DNA from 3 places in the Streptomyces sp. NPDC031445 genome. Region 3 is predicted to be linked to each of the others. Evidence: riboswitches for the same ligand, from Rfam matches in the RefSeq annotation. Region 3 holds a riboswitch; each other region holds the start of a gene.
The links. Region 3 has a riboswitch for cobalamin ahead of ACZ5DC_RS27155 (ribonucleoside-diphosphate reductase subunit alpha). Riboswitches for the same ligand answer to the same signal wherever they lie in the genome.
Positions count from the first base shown of each region.

Region 1 (5,349 bases), on a different contig from region 3:
TCGCGCTGTGCACCAGGTTGGCGTGGTAGAGCAGCAGGCGGTTGTACCGGTGCGGGACGCGGACGTCCTCCTCGAAGTGGTCCGCCGGGACGAACCGCGTCCCCAGCGCCTCGACCAGGTTGGTGTGCGGGGCCTGCACGATGTTGCCGCCGAGCCGTCCGCCCGGCAGCGACTGGCGGTAGAAGGCGGTCCCGCAGTCCTTGGGCGCCCGGGGGTTGAGGTAGAGCACGGCCGCGTACCGGCACAGCGCGCGGGAGTCGGTGTGCGGGCGGGGCTCGCTCTCGCCCTCGCCGACCACCTGGACGCAGTTGTGGTTGAGGGTGCCGCCGCCCGGCGCCCGCTGCACCCACAGCTCCCGCGCCCCGGTCGCCTTCCGCACCAGCCGCTCGATCCGGGCGAGTTCCCCCGGCTCCAGGGCGGGCATGGCGCGCAGGCCGGGCCAGGTCTCGGAGGTGTACGGGTACCCCTCGGCCCAGTCGTCCTTGGCCAGGCACCGCTCCCGTACGGCGTCGGCGTCCGGCAGGACGTCGTCCAGCACCCAGTAGTCGCGGCCCCGGGTGGGCTTGCGGTAGGGCAGGACGGGCAGCGCGGCGGGGGGCCGGTGAGGCGACGGTGGGGGCATGCGGCGAATCTAGGGGCGGTCCCGGTCTGCCTTCTCCCGGGGAGTGGTCAACCTTGTGCCGGGCAGCGGTCAACCTTGTGCCAACCGCCCCGGAAGATTCTTTACCCGCGCCCACTGAGCCGAACGGCCTCCGCGTCCGTACTGCTGTGCGTCCGAACGACGGGCGGGACCCGCAGGCAGGAGGAACGGTGCGCTTTTCGCGGAACGCGACGGGAACTCTCTTCGTGGGCGGTGCGATGGCCCTGACCCTCGCGGCCCTCGCCTACCCGGGCATGCTCGGGCTGAGCACCGTCTCCAGCTCACAGTCGCGGATCATCGCGCAGACGCAGTGGGGACCGCTCACCGAGGCGGACCGGGACTTCGTGGTCAAGGTGCGGGCGGCCGGCCTGTGGGAGTACCCGCTCGGCCAGATCGGGCTCCAGAAGGGCTCCAGCAAGGGGGTCAGGACGGCCAGCGAGCACCTGATCGACGGACACGCCGCGCTGGACGCGTCCTGCCGCAAGATCGGCCCCATGCTGAACATCACGCTGCCCAACGTGGCGAGTCCGCAACAGGTCGGTTTCGTCGACCAGTTGAAGGGCGAGAGCGGCAAGCAGTTCGACACCGACTTCGCCAACATCCTGCGCATGACGCACGGCTCGATCTTCAACACGATCGCGAAGATCCGCTCCACCACCAAGAACTCGCTGGTGCGGGCCCTCGCCGACCAGGCCAACGACACCGTCCTGGACCACATGACGGTGATGGAGAAGACCGGTCTGGTCGACTTCGACCAGACCATCTTCAACCAGACCACCCCGCCGAAGCTGCCGTCGTCCGACCTGACGCCGCCCGCCCCGCCGGCGGGCCAGCCGGAAGTGGTGCTCACCCCGCCGCCGACCGCCACGTCCACCCCGCTGGACCTCGGCGCCCTCGGTGGCGGCACGGGCGGCGGCGGTGCGGGCGCCGGCACGGGCGCCGGCCTCACCCCCAGCCCGGCGCCGCCGGCCGGCTAGGGTCTGCCGGCCTGGTCCGGCCTGGTCCGCACGAGAGGCCCTAGGCCAGCCAGACCGTGGTGTCCGGCGGCAGGACCCTCCCCTCCGGCAGCGGGCCGCTGCTCAGCAGGACCTCGCCCGGTGGCAGCGGCACCGGCTCGCCGCCGAGGTTCGTGACGTTCCGCCAGGTCTCGGTGCGGCCGAAGTCCAGGACGTCCCGGGGCGCGTCCGGCGTCCAGGTCAGCGTCTCGCCCTGGAGGAGCTTGCGGCGCAGCCGCAGGGCCGAGCGGTACAGCTCCAGCGTGGAGCCCTCGGCGCCGGCCTGCGCCTCCACGGCGTACCCGGCGAAGGCCGCCGGCTGCGGCAGCCAGCCGGGCCCGGGCCCGAAGCCGTACGACGGTCCGGTCGTCGTCCACGGCAGCGGCACCCGGCAGCCGTCGCGGCCCTTGCGGACATGGCCGGTCTGCTCCCAGATCGGGTCCTGGAGCACCTCGGTGGGCAGGTCGGCGACCTCGGGCAGGCCGAGTTCCTCCCCCTGGTAGAGGTACGCGGAGCCGGGCAGCGCCAGCATCAGCAGGGTCGCCGCCCGGGCCCGGCGCAGTCCCGCCGCCGTGTCGATCGCGGGCGCGGCGCCGCCGGACAGCAGCCAGGCGGCCGGGTCGGTGCCGGCCGGCAGCACGAGCCGGGAGGCGTGCCGCACGACGTCGTGGTTGGACAGCACCCAGGTCGCGGAGGCGCCGGCGGCCCGGGCCGTGACCAGCGAGGCGGCGATGACGTCCCGCAGCTCCTCCGCGTCCCAGCGCGCCTCCAGGTACTCGAAGTTGAAGGCCTGGCCGAGTTCGTCCGGGCGGGCGTACAGGGCGCGGCGGGCCCCGGGGACCCAGGCCTCGGCGACGGCGGTGCGCGGCGGGCTGTAGGCGTCGAAGATCTTGCGCCAGTCGCGGTAGATCTCGTGGACCTCGTCCCGGTCCCAGTAGGGGTGGCTGCCCGGCGGCACCAGCGGCAGGGCCTGCTCGCCGGTCGCGCCGATGCCGCCGATGTCCCGCAGCGGCTCGGTGAGGTCCTTGGCCAGGCCGTGGGCGACGTCCACGCGGAAGCCGTCCACGCCCCGGTCCGACCAGAACCGCAGGGTGCTGCGGAAGTCGGCGCGGACCTCCTCGTCGTCCCAGTTCAGGTCGGGCTGTTCGGGGGCGAACAGGTGCAGGTACCACTCCCCGTCGGGCACCCGCCGCCAGGCGCTGCCGCCGAACACCGACTGCCAGTCGCTGGGCGGCAGTTCACCGTGCGCGCCGCGCCCCGGCCGGAAGACGTACCGCTCCCGGGCGGCGGACCCGGGCCCGGCACGCAGCGCCTCCTGGAACCAGCGGTGCAGGTGGGAGGTGTGGTTGGGGACGATGTCCACGACCACCTTGAGCCCGAGCCGGTGCGCCTCGCCCACCAGGGCGTCGAAGTCGTCCAGGGTGCCGAGGCGCTCGTCGACCCCGCGCGGGTCGATGACGTCGTAGCCGCCGTCGGCGAGTTCGGAGGGGTAGAAGGGGCTCAGCCACAGGGCGTCCACGCCGAGGGAGGCGAGATGGCCCAGGCGTTCGGTGATGCCCCGCAGGTCGCCGAGGCCGTCACCGTCGGCGTCGGCGAAGCTGCGCGGATAGATCTGGTAGACGACGGCCTGCCGCCACCAGTCGGGGTTCCTGGACGAGAGGTCCGGCGAGAGGTCTGCCATACGGGCTCCCAGGGGACGGACGACGGTACGGAATCTGTATCTGTCCACATTGCCCGGAAAGGGAACCCTGCGCGGCCGTTCAGCCCACGCAGTGCTCCAACAGCCCCCGGACGTCCGCGTCCACCACCCTGTACCGCACCACGCGCCCCTCCTTCTCCCCCGCCACGACCCCGGCCGCCCGCAGCAGCCGCAGGGCCTGGGAGACGGCGGGGTCGTTCATCCCCGTGGCGATGGCGAGGTCCGACACGGCGAGCGGCCCGGTGCGGTGCAGCGCGACCAGCAGCGCCAGCCGGTTGGCGTCGGCGAGCAGGGAGAAACGGTCGGCCCAGGTGCGCAGGCGCCCCGCCTCACCGATGGCGGCGATCGCCTCGCAGACCCGGTGCCCGTCGATGGAACGACGGTCGGCTCGGTCGGCAGGCACGAGATGCATGGGGCCAGTCTGGCAGGCCCCCTCTCTGTGATCTTCGATACCTGCGCAGGTGCGCAGCTATGCAGGAAACCGCGTGCCCCTCTACGGTGGGCGGGCCGTGGTGTTCGGGAAGTCGATGGAAGGTCGACGCGGCCCTCGCCACTGTGATCGGGGAGTTCCCGTTCCGTCCGGCACCGCCGGGCCACTGGTCGCAGACCGGGAAGGCAGGAACGGCGGACGTACGACCCGTAAGCCAGGAGACCGGCCACGGCAGCTCACGAAGTGATCCACGAGGTGCTGGAGCGTGAACCCATGGCCGATGCCGTTTCTTTCCGCTGGCGACGCGAGGACACCGTCAAGACGGTGGGGCTGCTGGCGGTGATCGTCGCCCTCCACGTCGTCGCGTTCGGAATCCTCTACGTCCTCGTCGCGCCCGAGCACTACAGGGTCGGCTCCGACGTCTTCGGGGTCGGGCTGGGCATCACCGCCTACACCCTCGGCATGCGGCACGCCTTCGACGCCGACCACATCGCGGCGATCGACAACACCACCCGCAAGCTGATGGCCGACGGCAAGCGGCCGGTGTCGGTGGGGTTCTGGTTCGCGCTGGGCCACTCCAGCGTGGTGGTGCTGCTGGCGCTGCTGATCGCGGGCGGCACCTCGCTGGCCGGGAAGGTCATGAACGAGGGCTCCACCACCCACCAGGTGCTCGGCTTCCTCGGTACGACGGTCTCCGGCACGTTCCTCTACCTCATCGCCGCCCTGAACCTGGTCGCCCTGGTGGGCATCCTGAAGGTCTTCCGGGCGATGCGGGCGGGCGCCTACGACGAGAAGCAGCTCGAAGCGCACCTGGACGCCAGGGGGTTCATGAACCGCGTCCTCGGCCGGCTGACGAAGTCCGTCTCCCGGCCGGGGCAGATGTACCCGCTCGGCTTCCTCTTCGGCCTCGGCTTCGACACGGCCACCGAGGTCACGCTGATGGTGATGGCGGGCTCGGGCGCGGCGGCGGGACTGCCCTGGTACGCGATCCTCTGCCTGCCCCTGCTCTTCGCCGCCGGGATGAGCCTGTTCGACACCCTCGACGGCACGTTCATGAACTTCGCCTACCAGTGGGCCTTCTCCAACCCGGTCCGCAAGGTCTTCTACAACCTCGCCATCACCGGTCTGTCCATCGCGGTCGCCTTCTTCATCGGCACCATCGAGCTGGTCGGCGTCCTGCACGAGAAGTTCGGCCTGCACGACGACATCACCGGCTGGATCGCCGGCCTCGACCTGGACAACGTCGGCTACCTCATCGTCGGCCTGTTCGTCCTGGTGTGGGCGGCGGCGCTGGCGTACTGGAAGGTCGCCCGGGTCGAGGAGCGCTGGGCGGTCTCGCCGTCCGCCGCCGACTAGCGCCTACCGCGCGACGGTCTCCAGGTACAGCTTCGCGTACCGGTCGGCGTCCACCTCCAACGCCACGTCCACCAGGGCGCGTTCGCGTCCGCCCTCGTGGATCTCGGACTCGCCGGGGCGGAGTCGGCGGTCGACGATCGTCTGGCCCCGGGTGGGGCCCGGGGCGAGGGAGACCTCGACCGGGAGCCGGCGGGTGGTGATGCCCTGCGGGTCGGCGACCGCGCACACC
Region 1 is NZ_JBVIJO010000003.1:235,490-240,838, reverse strand. Features, by position in the region: gene ACZ5DC_RS11330 (DUF6445 family protein) at 1-622, opposite strand, end outside; gene ACZ5DC_RS11325 (DUF4142 domain-containing protein) at 847-1,617, shown strand; gene ACZ5DC_RS11320 (glycoside hydrolase family 13 protein) at 1,658-3,316, opposite strand; gene ACZ5DC_RS11315 (ArsR/SmtB family transcription factor) at 3,396-3,746, opposite strand; cobalamin riboswitch at 3,828-4,009, shown strand; gene nicT (Nickel transporter NicT) at 4,038-5,120, shown strand; gene ACZ5DC_RS11305 (nucleoside hydrolase) at 5,124-5,349, opposite strand, start outside.
Region 1: linked by a shared signal. The riboswitch ahead of nicT (Nickel transporter NicT) and the one ahead of ACZ5DC_RS27155 (ribonucleoside-diphosphate reductase subunit alpha) in region 3 are both predicted to bind cobalamin.

Region 2 (5,349 bases), on a different contig from region 3:
CAGCCCCCGCTCCCGCAGCCACTCCAGCGCCCGCACGGTCCCGCGCGTGCCCGGGACGACGACGAGATCGGCGTCGGCGAGCTCCTCCGGGCGGTCCACGAACCGCACGACCACACCCGGTTCGGCGGCCAGCGCGTCGACGTCGGTGAAGTTGGACATCAGCGGGACCGCGCACACGGCGACCCGCAGCACGTCCTCGCCGACGGGGGGCGTCACGGCGGACTCGCGGACCGTGCCCCGCAGCGACACCCTCAGTCCGTCCTCCTCGTCGATGCCGAGCCCGTGCCGGAAGGGCAGCACGCCGTACGTCCGCCGCCCGGTGAGGTCCCGGAGCATGTCCAGCCCGGGCTCCAGCAGGCCGACGTCGCCCCGGAACTTGTTCACCAGGAACCCGGCGACCAGCTCCTGGTCCTCGGGGGAGAGCAGGGCGACGGTGCCGAAGAAGGAGGCGAACACGCCCCCGCGGTCGATGTCGCCGACGACGAGCACGGGCAGCCGCGCGTTCCGCGCGATCCCCATGTTGACGATGTCGGTCCGCCGCAGGTTGATCTCGGCGGGACTGCCCGCCCCCTCACAGATCACCGCGTCATACGTGCCCCGCAGTTCGGCCAGGCAGTCCAGCACCGTGCCCAGCAGCCGCTGCTGGCGCCCGCCGTGGTACCCGCGCGCGCTCAGCTCGCCCACCGGCCTGCCCAGCAGCACCACCTGGCTGCTCTGCTCGCCGCCGGGCTTGAGCAGCACCGGGTTCATCAGCGCGGTCGGCTCGACGCGGCAGGCCTGGGCCTGCATGGCCTGCGCCCGGCCGATCTCCGCGCCCTCGCGCGTGACGAACGAGTTCAGGGACATGTTCTGCGCCTTGAACGGCGCGACCTTCACGCCCTGGCGCACCAGCCAGCGGCAGATGCCCGCCGTCACGACGCTCTTGCCCGCGTCGGAGGTGGTGCCGGCGACGAGGAGACCACCGCTCACTTGCCACGTCCTTTCAGCAGGGCGCGCGCGGCCAGCGTGGTGCCGAGCGCGAGCAGACCGACGCGGCGGGAGAGCCGCACGGCCCGGTCGATGTCGGTGACGCGGACCGGCCGTCCGGTGGCGCCGTTCAGCACCGGGCGGTGTTCGACCCGGCCGCCGTAGGAGAGCGTGCCGCCCAGGCGGACGCCGAGGGCGCCCGCGAAAGAGGCCTCCACGGGCCCGGCGTTGGGGCTCGGGTGCCTGCGCGCGTCGGCCCTCCAGGCGCGCAGGGCGCCGCGCGGATCGGGTCCGGCCGCTGCGGCGAGCACGGCGGTCAGCCGGGCGCCCGGCCAGCCGGCGACGTCGTCCAGACGGGCGGAGGCCCAGCCGTAGCGCCGGTGGCGGGGCGACCTGTGACCCACCATCGCGTCCAGGGTGTTGACCGCCCGGAAGCCGAGCAGCCCCGGCACCCCGGCCACGGCGCCCCAGACGAGCGCGCCGACCACGGCGTCGGAGGTGTTCTCGGCGACCGACTCGACCACGGCCCGCGCGATGCCGTCGGCGTCCAGGGCCTGCGGGTCCCGGCCGCACAGGTGCGGCAGCCGGGCCCGGGCCGCCTCGACGTCCCCGGCCTCCAGGGCGCGCCCGATGGCGCGGGCCTCCCGGGCGAGCGAGGTGCCGCCGACGACGGCCCAGGTGGCGGTGGCGGTCAGCGCGGCGGAAGCGGTACGGCAGGGGCGTGCGGCGCGTGCGGCCAGCGCGCCGAGGGCGACGGCGCCGCCGGCGCACACGGCGGTGTGCAGGGCGCCCCAGCCACGGTGGTCGTGCCACAGGGCGCGTTCCACGGTCCCGGCCGCCCGGCCGAACACGGCGACCGGGTGCCCGCGGCGCGGGTCGCCGAGGAGCAGGTCACCGAGGACGCCGGCGGCGGCACCGTACGCGTATGTGCGATCGGCACCCATCGGCTCAGCCGGCGGTGGGAACAGGAACGGTCCTGGTACGGGTCCTCGATCGGCAGCCGAGCATGGCGATATGTGTCCTCACTCAGGGTGTCCGCGCCCTGGTTCGACGTGAATCGGCGGTGAGAGTTCCTGGCTCCCGGGGGTTCTTCCCGGTGACAGTGGCGGGACCGCGCCGGATTCGCACCGGCTTCCTCTCTTGCCGCCGTACATGGCCTGGGCAGTCCACCACGCGCCCGGAACGGCCGTCAACTTGCCTTTGACCTGGGACGCCGGACTGTGCTGAGGCCCACACCGCCGCTCCGCCGGACGGCGGCCGGAAGTCCGGTGCGACGGCATGCGAAGGCCCCGCCGGTCCCGCCGAGGCGGTGGCCCGGCGGGGCCGATGCGGGGTTCCGGACCGTCAGGGCTTGACGACGATCAGGTAGATCCCGTACGCCACCGCCGCCGCGCAGGCCGCGAAGCACACGTAGGCGCCGGTGACGGCGAGGGCGGCGGACCCGCCCCGGGCCGCGGCCTTCTCACGGCGCGACAGGCCGTTGATGCCGAGGGTGAACAGGACCACCAGGCCCACCGTGAACGCGAGGCTGACACCGAAGACGGAGCCGAGGGCCGCCCAGTCGATCTTCATGGGGATGCTTCCTTCAGTAACCGTGTGCGCGGGGCCGGGGTCAGACCGCGGCGGCCGGCGGGGCGGCGGGGGCGGGCTCGGTGGCCGGAGCGGGGATGGTGGCCGTCAGGTCCCCGGCGACCACGCCCGCCGGGGGCGGGATCACGGCGGCGATGGCGGCGGTGACCACACCGGCCGGCTCGGTCTCCTCGACCACGTTGGTGTGGTCGACGACCTCGCGGCGGGAGAGCTTCCAGATGGCGGCGCTCGCGGCGACCAGGAAGACGGCGACGACGGCGGTGCCCCAGTCGCCCAGGCCGGTGACGGACTCGGCGCCCGCGCCGACCAGCGCGGCGGCGGGGAGGGTCAGCACCCAGGCGACGGCCATGCGGGTCGCGGTGGACCAGCGGACCACACCGCCCTTGCGGCCGAGGCCCGCGCCCATCACCGAGCCGGAGACGACGTGCGTGGTGGAGAGGGAGAAGCCGAGGTGGGAGGAGGCCAGGATGGCGGTCGCGGCGCTGGTCTGGGCGGCGAAGCCCTGGCGCGGCTCCAGGTCGGTCAGGCCCTTGCCCATGGTGCGGATGATGCGCCAGCCGCCGATGTAGGTGCCGAGCGCGATGGCCATGCCCGCGGAGAGGATCACCCAGGTGGGAGGGTTGGAGCCGGGGGCGATGGAGCCGCCCGCGACGAGGGCGAGGGTGATGATGCCCATCGTCTTCTGGGCGTCGTTGGTGCCGTGCGCGAGGGAGACCAGGCCGGCGGAGGCGATCTGGCCGGCGCGGTAGCCCTTGCGGGTGGCCTCGCCGTCGGCGGTGCCGCCGACGCCGTAGGAGAACCGGGTGGCCAGCAGCGAGGCGAGGCCCGCGACGACCGGCGCGGCGACGGCCGGGAGCAGCACCTTGGTGACCAGGACCTCACCGTGGACGGCGCCGAAGCCGGCGGAGGCGACGGTGGCGCCGACCAGGCCGCCCATCAGGGCGTGCGAGGAGCTGGAGGGCAGGCCCACCAGCCAGGTCAGCAGGTTCCAGAGGATCGCGCCGACCAGGGCGGCGAAGATGACCTCGGGACGGATGCCGGTCTCGTCGACGAGACCCTTGGAGATCGTGTTGGCGACCTCCACGGAGAGGAAGGCGCCCACGAGGTTGAGGACGGCGGACATGGCGACCGCGATCTTCGGCTTCAGGGCGCCTGTGGAGATGGTGGTGGCCATCGCGTTCGCGGTGTCGTGGAAACCGTTCGTGAAATCGAACGCGAGTGCGGTTACCACCACAATCGCGAGGATCAGCGAGAAGCTTTCCATTTACCCAGGCAATCGTTCGAGGTCATTGGCTGGTCGAACGTAGGCAACCTGGGTGAACGGAAGATGAACTGAGGCGGGCGTGGGGGTGTCAGTAACGCGCGTACGAGGTTCCGCTTCGCGCCGCCGGCCCCAGGCGCGCCTTGGCTAGTGGCCGCGCGCGAAGATCCGCAGCCGGCTCAGGGAGCCGTCGAAGAGATCCTGGTCACCCGGCAGCCTGCCCTTGACGGCGTGCTGCCAGAACGTCCAGTACCGCCAGCCGCCGGGCAGCGCGCCCGGCTGTGAGGTGCCGTGGCGGGCGATCCACAGGGCGTGCGAGGAGGAGAAGGCGCGGCTGTTCCCGGTGCACAGCTTCCACCACTGGGTGGTGGTGTAGATCACCGGACGGCGGCCGGTCCGCTCCTTGACCTCGTCGCTGAACGACCGGATCCAGCGGACCATCCGGGCCTTGCCCACCCCGTAGCACTTGTGCTTCGCGTCGTACGGGTTGTACTCGATGTCCAGCGCGGGCGGCAGCGTCCAGCCGTCCGCCCGCCAGCCGCCGCCGTGCCGCACGAAGTACGCGGCCTGCTCGGCGCCGGAGGACCGGTCCGGCCGGGCGAAGTGGTAGGCGCCCCGGATCAGGCCGGCCGCGCGGGCGCCCGAGTACTGCCCGGAGAAGTAGGGGTTGCGGTAGCCCGTGGACTCGGTCGCCTTGACGTAGACGAACCGCGCGCCCCTCGCCCGGGCGGCCGCCCAGTCGACCCCCCTCTGGTGGGACGACACGTCGTGGCCCCTGGGCAGGGACCCGGACCGGAGCGGCAGCGCGGGCAGCCCCGGCAGCGCGCCCGCGGCCGGGGACGCGGCGGTCTCCGGGCCGCCGGGCGGCACCAGCGGTCCGGCGGAGGCGGTCGCGGCGGTCGAGAGGGCGAGGACCGCCGTGGCCGCCGTGAGGACACCGGTGCGGCGGCGGACAGGGGTGCGTTCACGGGCCATGCGTCTCCCCCGGGGGTGGACGTCCAGTCGGCAAGAGGGATCATTGAAGGCCCGCTGATCACCGCGTCCGCGCCGATTCATGGCGTTTCGGCGCGATGTCCGCCCGTTCGGCCGTATCGTTTCAGCGCGGCTCCGGCCGCCCCGGACGCTCCGCGCCGGTCCGGCTGACAGGATCACGGCATGGCTGACACGCTGCGGAACACGGACGACGGGCACCAGGGCGGCCGGCAGGACGGCGGGCGACCGGACGGGGCGCGGGAGCAGGCGCGTCCGGACGAGGCGCGGCTCTGGGCGGAACTGGTCGCGACCGCACGCCGGACGGTCGCCGACGGACTGGTGGTCGGCACCTCCGGCAACGTCTCCGCCCGCCTCGGGGACCTCGTCCTGGTCACCCCGTCGGGAGTCCCCTACGACCGGCTCGCCCCCGACGACATCACCGGTGTCGACCTCACCGGACGCCAGGTGCTCGGCACGCTCGCGCCGACCAGCGAGCTGCCCATGCACCTCGCCGTCTACCGCACCACCGACGCCCGCGCCGTCGTCCACACCCACGCCGT
Region 2 is NZ_JBVIJO010000008.1:57,603-62,951, reverse strand. Features, by position in the region: gene ACZ5DC_RS21635 (cobyric acid synthase) at 1-969, opposite strand, end outside; gene ACZ5DC_RS21630 (cobalamin biosynthesis protein) at 966-1,910, opposite strand; cobalamin riboswitch at 2,014-2,153, opposite strand; gene ACZ5DC_RS21625 (hypothetical protein) at 2,311-2,538, opposite strand; gene ACZ5DC_RS21620 (inorganic phosphate transporter) at 2,579-3,820, opposite strand; gene ACZ5DC_RS21615 (lysozyme) at 3,965-4,792, opposite strand; gene ACZ5DC_RS21610 (class II aldolase/adducin family protein) at 4,973-5,349, shown strand, end outside.
Region 2: linked by a shared signal. The riboswitch ahead of ACZ5DC_RS21630 (cobalamin biosynthesis protein) and the one ahead of ACZ5DC_RS27155 (ribonucleoside-diphosphate reductase subunit alpha) in region 3 are both predicted to bind cobalamin.

Region 3 (5,349 bases):
CCCGAGAGGGTCTCGCGCTTGAACAGGTTGGAGACCTGGGGCTCGATGCACTCGTACACCCCCGCGATCGACGCGATCGTGGCCGTCGGCGCGATCGCGAGGAGAAGCGAGTTGCGCATGCCCGTCTCCGCGATCCGCTTGCGCAGGGCGTCCCAGCGTCCGGGCCAGGTGAGGTCGACGTCGTAGTGGTCGGGGTGCAGGACGCCCCGGGCGGTGCGGGTGTGCTTCCAGGCGGGCAGGGGGCCGTTGCGTTCGGCGAGGTCGGCGGAGGTCTCGTAGGCGGCGAGCATGATCCGCTCGGCGATCCGCGTGGAGAGGGCCTTGGCTTCCGCCGAGTCGAAGGGCAGGCGGAGTCTGAAGAAGACGTCCTGCAGGCCCATCGCGCCCAGGCCGACCGGGCGCCACCTGGCGTTGGAACGCCCCGCCTGCTCGGTGGGGTAGAAGTTGATGTCGACCACGCGGTCCAGGAAGGTGACGGCCGTGCGGACCGTCTGGTCCAGCCGCTCCCAGTCGATGTCCCCGGTCGTGGTGTCCACGAAGGCGCCGAGGTTGACCGAGCCGAGGTTGCAGACGGCCGTCTCGCCGTCGTCGGTGACCTCCAGGATCTCGGTGCACAGGTTGGAGGAGTGGATGACGTTGCCGGGTTCGGCGGTCTGGTTGGCGGTGCGGTTGGCGGCGTCCTTGAACGTCATCCAGCCGTTGCCGGTCTGGGCGAGGGTGCGCATCATCCGCCCGTACAGGTCCCTGGCCGCGATGGTCTTCTTCGCCAGGCCCGCCGCCTCGGCCCTGCGGTAGGCGGTGTCGAAGTCCTCGCCCCACAGGTCGACCAGTTCGGGCACGTCGGCGGGGGAGAACAGCGACCACTGCCCGTCGGCGTTGACCCGGCGCATGAACTCGTCCGGGATCCAGTGCGCGAGGTTGAGGTTGTGGGTGCGGCGGGCGTCCTCGCCGGTGTTGTCCCGCAGCTCCAGGAACTCCTCGATGTCGGAGTGCCAGGTCTCCAGGTAGACCGCTGCCGCGCCCTTGCGCCGGCCGCCCTGGTTGACCGCCGCCACCGACGCGTCCAGGGTCTTCAGGAACGGCACGATCCCGTTGGAGTGCCCGTTCGTCCCCCGGATCAGCGAACCGCGCGAGCGGATGCGGGAGTAGGACAGGCCGATGCCGCCGGCGTGCTTCGACAGGCGGGCGACCTGGTGGTAGCGGTCGTAGATGGAGTCCAGCTCGTCCCGCGGGGAGTCCAGCAGGTAGCAGGACGACATCTGGGGGTGTCGCGTGCCGGAGTTGAACAGGGTGGGGGAGGACGGCAGGTAGTCCAGGCGGCTCATCAGGCCGTACAGGGACGCCACTTCGTCCACGGAGCGGGCCGTGTCGTCCTCCGCCAGGCCGCTCGCCACGCGCAGCAGGAAGTGCTGGGGTGTCTCCACGACCCTGCGGGTGACCGGGTGGCGCAGCAGGTAGCGGCTGTGCAGGGTGCGCAGGCCGAAGTAGCCGAAGCGGTCGTCGGCCGCGGGGTCGACCAGCGCGTCGAGGCGCTCGGCGTGCAGCCGCACGAACTCGGCGGTGCGGTCGGCGATCAGGCCCTCGCGGTGGCCGACCGCGACCGACTCGGTGAAGGACGTCACGCCCTGCGAGGCGGCCTCGTCCCGGATGGCGAGGGTCAGCAGCCGGGCGGCCAGCTTCGAGTACGCGGGATCCTCGGAGATCAGGCCGGCCGCGGCCTCCGTGGCCAGCTCCCGCAACTCCGCCTCGTCGGCGCGGGCGGACCGGCCCCGCAGCGCGGCGGCGGCCACCCGGCCCGGGTCGGCGTCGGGCAGGTCGGCGGTCAGCTCGGTCAGGGTCCGCAGCAGCGCGGCACCGGGACCGTCGGTCTCCGGCTCGCTGACTGAGACCGGGTCGGCTGGCGCGATGGTCACGTGGGGCTCTCCCTCGCTCGGCACGGGGCCTGGCGGGAGGCAGGGGCAGTCACGAGCGCGCACGGCGTCGCGTCCACCGGCCCATTCCACGAGGCCCGGACGTCAGAACCACCCGGGCCTGGACGGCCGGGTGCACCGCCGGCAGGTCTTCGGACTCGACACGCGTGCGGGGGCACACGGGTACACCGTTGCGGGACAGTTCCGGATTCGCACCGGATTCCCCTGCGACGACAGCGAGGACGAGCATACATCTAGTGCCGGGCTGCCATGTCACCCCCAGATGTAGTGTCGGCCCGGCCTCAGAGGGTCAACTCGTACGCGAGGAGCGTGAGGTCGTCCCGGCCCGGGAGGGGATTCCAGTCCCGCTCGGGGGCGCGGACGAAACCGAGGCGGGTGTAGACGCGGTGGGCGCTGTGCATGGTCCGCTGAGTGGAGAGGACCACGCGCACGCAGCCCTCGGTGGCCCGCCCGCGCTCGACGCAGGCCCGCACCAGCGCCTCCCCCACGCCCCGGCCCCGGGCCGCGGGGGCGACCGCGAGCATCCTGATCTCCGCCTCCCCCGGGCCGGCGATGTCGGTCATGGGGCCGCCGGAGCGGACGAAGGTGACCCCGCCGAGGAGCACGCCGTCGCGGACGGCCACGAGGACGTCCGCGGCGGCGGCCCGCTTCGCCACGTCCCTCAGCTCGCCGAGGTACCAGCCGCTCTCGTCGAAGGCGAGGAGGCCGTCACGGACATAGGCCCCGGCGGTGATCTCGCCCAGGTCGTCGTACTCGCCGGGAGCTGCCCGCCGGATCACGAAGTCCATGACACCGAGTCTGCCCGAGGGGCGCGGCGCGGATTCCCGGGGATCCGCGGCGGTCGCCTGCCGGGTTGCGGGGCGGAATGCCCATGTTTTCATGGAAACAGGTGCTGTGTGGGGTCCTCCGTGCCGAAAGCTGGTCTCGGAAGGAGAACGCACCATGACGAGAATCGTCCGTCACCCACCGGGCAAGGAGCGACCACGCAACGCGCCGATGGCGACGCTGTACGGGCGACGGGCGTGGTGCCGGGGCAGGCGGTTCCTCCTGGGCTACTGGCACCACCTGACCATCAGATCGGAAGCCCGGCTCGACACCACCCGCCCCCGCAAGTGGCGCAGATGGGCCTCGTACACCAACGCGAACCGGGTCGTGTGGGCCCTTGCCGCCCTCGCCGTCCTGGCGTGGGCCGGAGAGGGCGTGTACATCCTGATCTCGCACCACACGACGCGGTTCGAGACGTGGCGGAACGGCAACCAGGGCTTCGACGACGTTCTCCGCTTCGTCGGTCCGGTGCTCTCCGCTTCGATCGCCGCCGCCCTCTTCCTGTTCTTCTGGTACTGGTGGACCAAGCGGCGCTACCTCGCGAAGGCGCGCAGGCACCCCCGCGATCTGGTGCCCACCGCCGGCCCCGACATCGCCGAGATCGTGGGCCGCGAGGAGATCGCCCGGGTCATCGCCCAGCGGCTGCGGCAGCGTGAGACCCGCAGGCCCTATGTGCTCGTCGGCGGTGTGGGCACGGGCAAGACGGCCGTCCTGGTGCGGCTCACCGAACTGCTCGCCCGGCAGCACGCCGTGCCCGTGCCGATCCGGCTGCGGGACGCCACCGGCGCCGATCTGAACTTCGAGCGCATGGCCAGGGAACGGTTCGCCGAGGAAGCACCCCGCGGCATCCTCGCCCGCACCAAGAACGACCGGGTCTGGCAGCAACTGCTCGCCGACGACAAGGTGGTCGTCCTCGCCGACGGCCTGGAGGAGGCGGTCCTCGACGAGCGCCTCCAGGAGGACAGGGACAACATCATCCGCAGGGCCATCGAGTGCGCCCACGAGGACAAGCTGCCGCTCGTCATCGCGTCGCGGCCGCACAGCCCGCTGGAGAGCACCCCCGCCGCGATCGTGGAGCTGGAACCGCTCAGCGAGGAGGAGGCGCTGTACTTCGTCGAGGCCCGGATCCCGGAGACGGACGAGCGCCGCGTGGACTGGATCGTGGAGACCGCGGAGGTCACGGAGTCGCCCATCTACCTGCAGATCGCCCGCGAACTGCACCACCACGGCGGCCTGGAACGCGACCGTCCGCGCGAGGACAGGGACCGGCTGGACACCCGGAGCTGGGACCGCAGCACACTGCGGCTGTGGCTGCTGGAGACATGGGATCTCGCGGTGCGGGAGGGCCGGCTGCGCGGGGACGTCGAGCTGAACCCGCGGGAGCGCGGCGACACGCTGGAGGTGGTCTCGGCGCTCGCCTGCGTCGGACTGCTCCAGGACAAGCTGGAGGTCTGCTTCACCGAGCTGCTGGGCGACGCCGTACACCCCGGTCCGGCGCGGCGGACCCGGGCCAGGGCGGGGCACCTGTGGGCCGGGAGACCCGGTTTCCACCACTACGACGAGCGAGCCAACGTCTTCTCGGAGTGGCACCGGCAGCGGATCTGGGACACGCTCTGCGGCCATCTGAGCCAGGAACAGAGAGAGCGTCTGACCCAGGGCGACCTGTGCCAGTGCCAGAGCGCGCTCGCCCACCTGGCGGCCAACGCGAACAGGCTCCAGTTGGTGGAGAGCTTCGAGAAGAGGGTGCGCTTCCCCCACAGCATCATGCAGGCCTACTTCGGCTTCCGTCTGCTGCGGCACCTCGACGAGCGCGACGCCGGCGAGCTGATCGAGCAGGCGCTGCGGCCGCCGGGCCCCAGCCGTGAACTGCTCATCGCCGCGGTGCTGCACTCCCGCCACCGGGTGGCGAGGCTCTCGGCCGGGGGAGGCAGTCTCGGGGCCGAGTGGCAGAAGACCCGGACCGAACTGCTGCGCCGCGCCCCCCTGTACGGCCACCCCCTGGCCCGGCGGCTCTTCGTGGCCGCCAACCACCGTGCGAACGACCCCAAGGCCCTCGACCTGTACGCGGCGGCCCTGGAGGTCGACAGCGTGGAACGCCGGTCACGGCTGCTGTACGACATCGTCGAGCGGGTGCACAGCCGCTGGCCCGGCATCCAGGGCGACCGCCGCACCGTCGAGGACGCGAAGCTGGCCCTGCTCAAGCAGCTCGGCACGGCACTGCGCGCGGCCTCGGAGCAGACCGACACCATGCCGCTGTACGACCACCTCTTCCACCTCGGCAAGGTGGAGCCCTCGCACTCCGTACGCCTGGCGGTCGCCCAGGAGTTCGGCAGCGGCGGCAACGACGCGTTCGCCTTCATCCGGGAGAAGATCGGCCTGGACACCGACCCCGTCAGGGAGTACGACAAGGCGGTCGGCCGGCTGAGAGCCGACAAGAGGGACCGGTACCAGGACTGGACGGAGCGGATGCGGAAGGCGCTGGCCGACCGCGCTCCCTCGCGGAACGCGTCACCGGCGGAGGTCGACCGGCTCCAGGAGGAGCGCAAGGAGATCAAGCGGCAGTACCGCACGGCCCGTATCGAGCTGTGCAGGG
Region 3 is NZ_JBVIJO010000011.1:140,224-145,572, forward strand. Features, by position in the region: gene ACZ5DC_RS27155 (ribonucleoside-diphosphate reductase subunit alpha) at 1-1,913, opposite strand, end outside; cobalamin riboswitch at 2,037-2,166, opposite strand; gene ACZ5DC_RS27160 (GNAT family N-acetyltransferase) at 2,213-2,719, opposite strand; gene ACZ5DC_RS27165 (NACHT domain-containing protein) at 2,874-5,349, shown strand, end outside.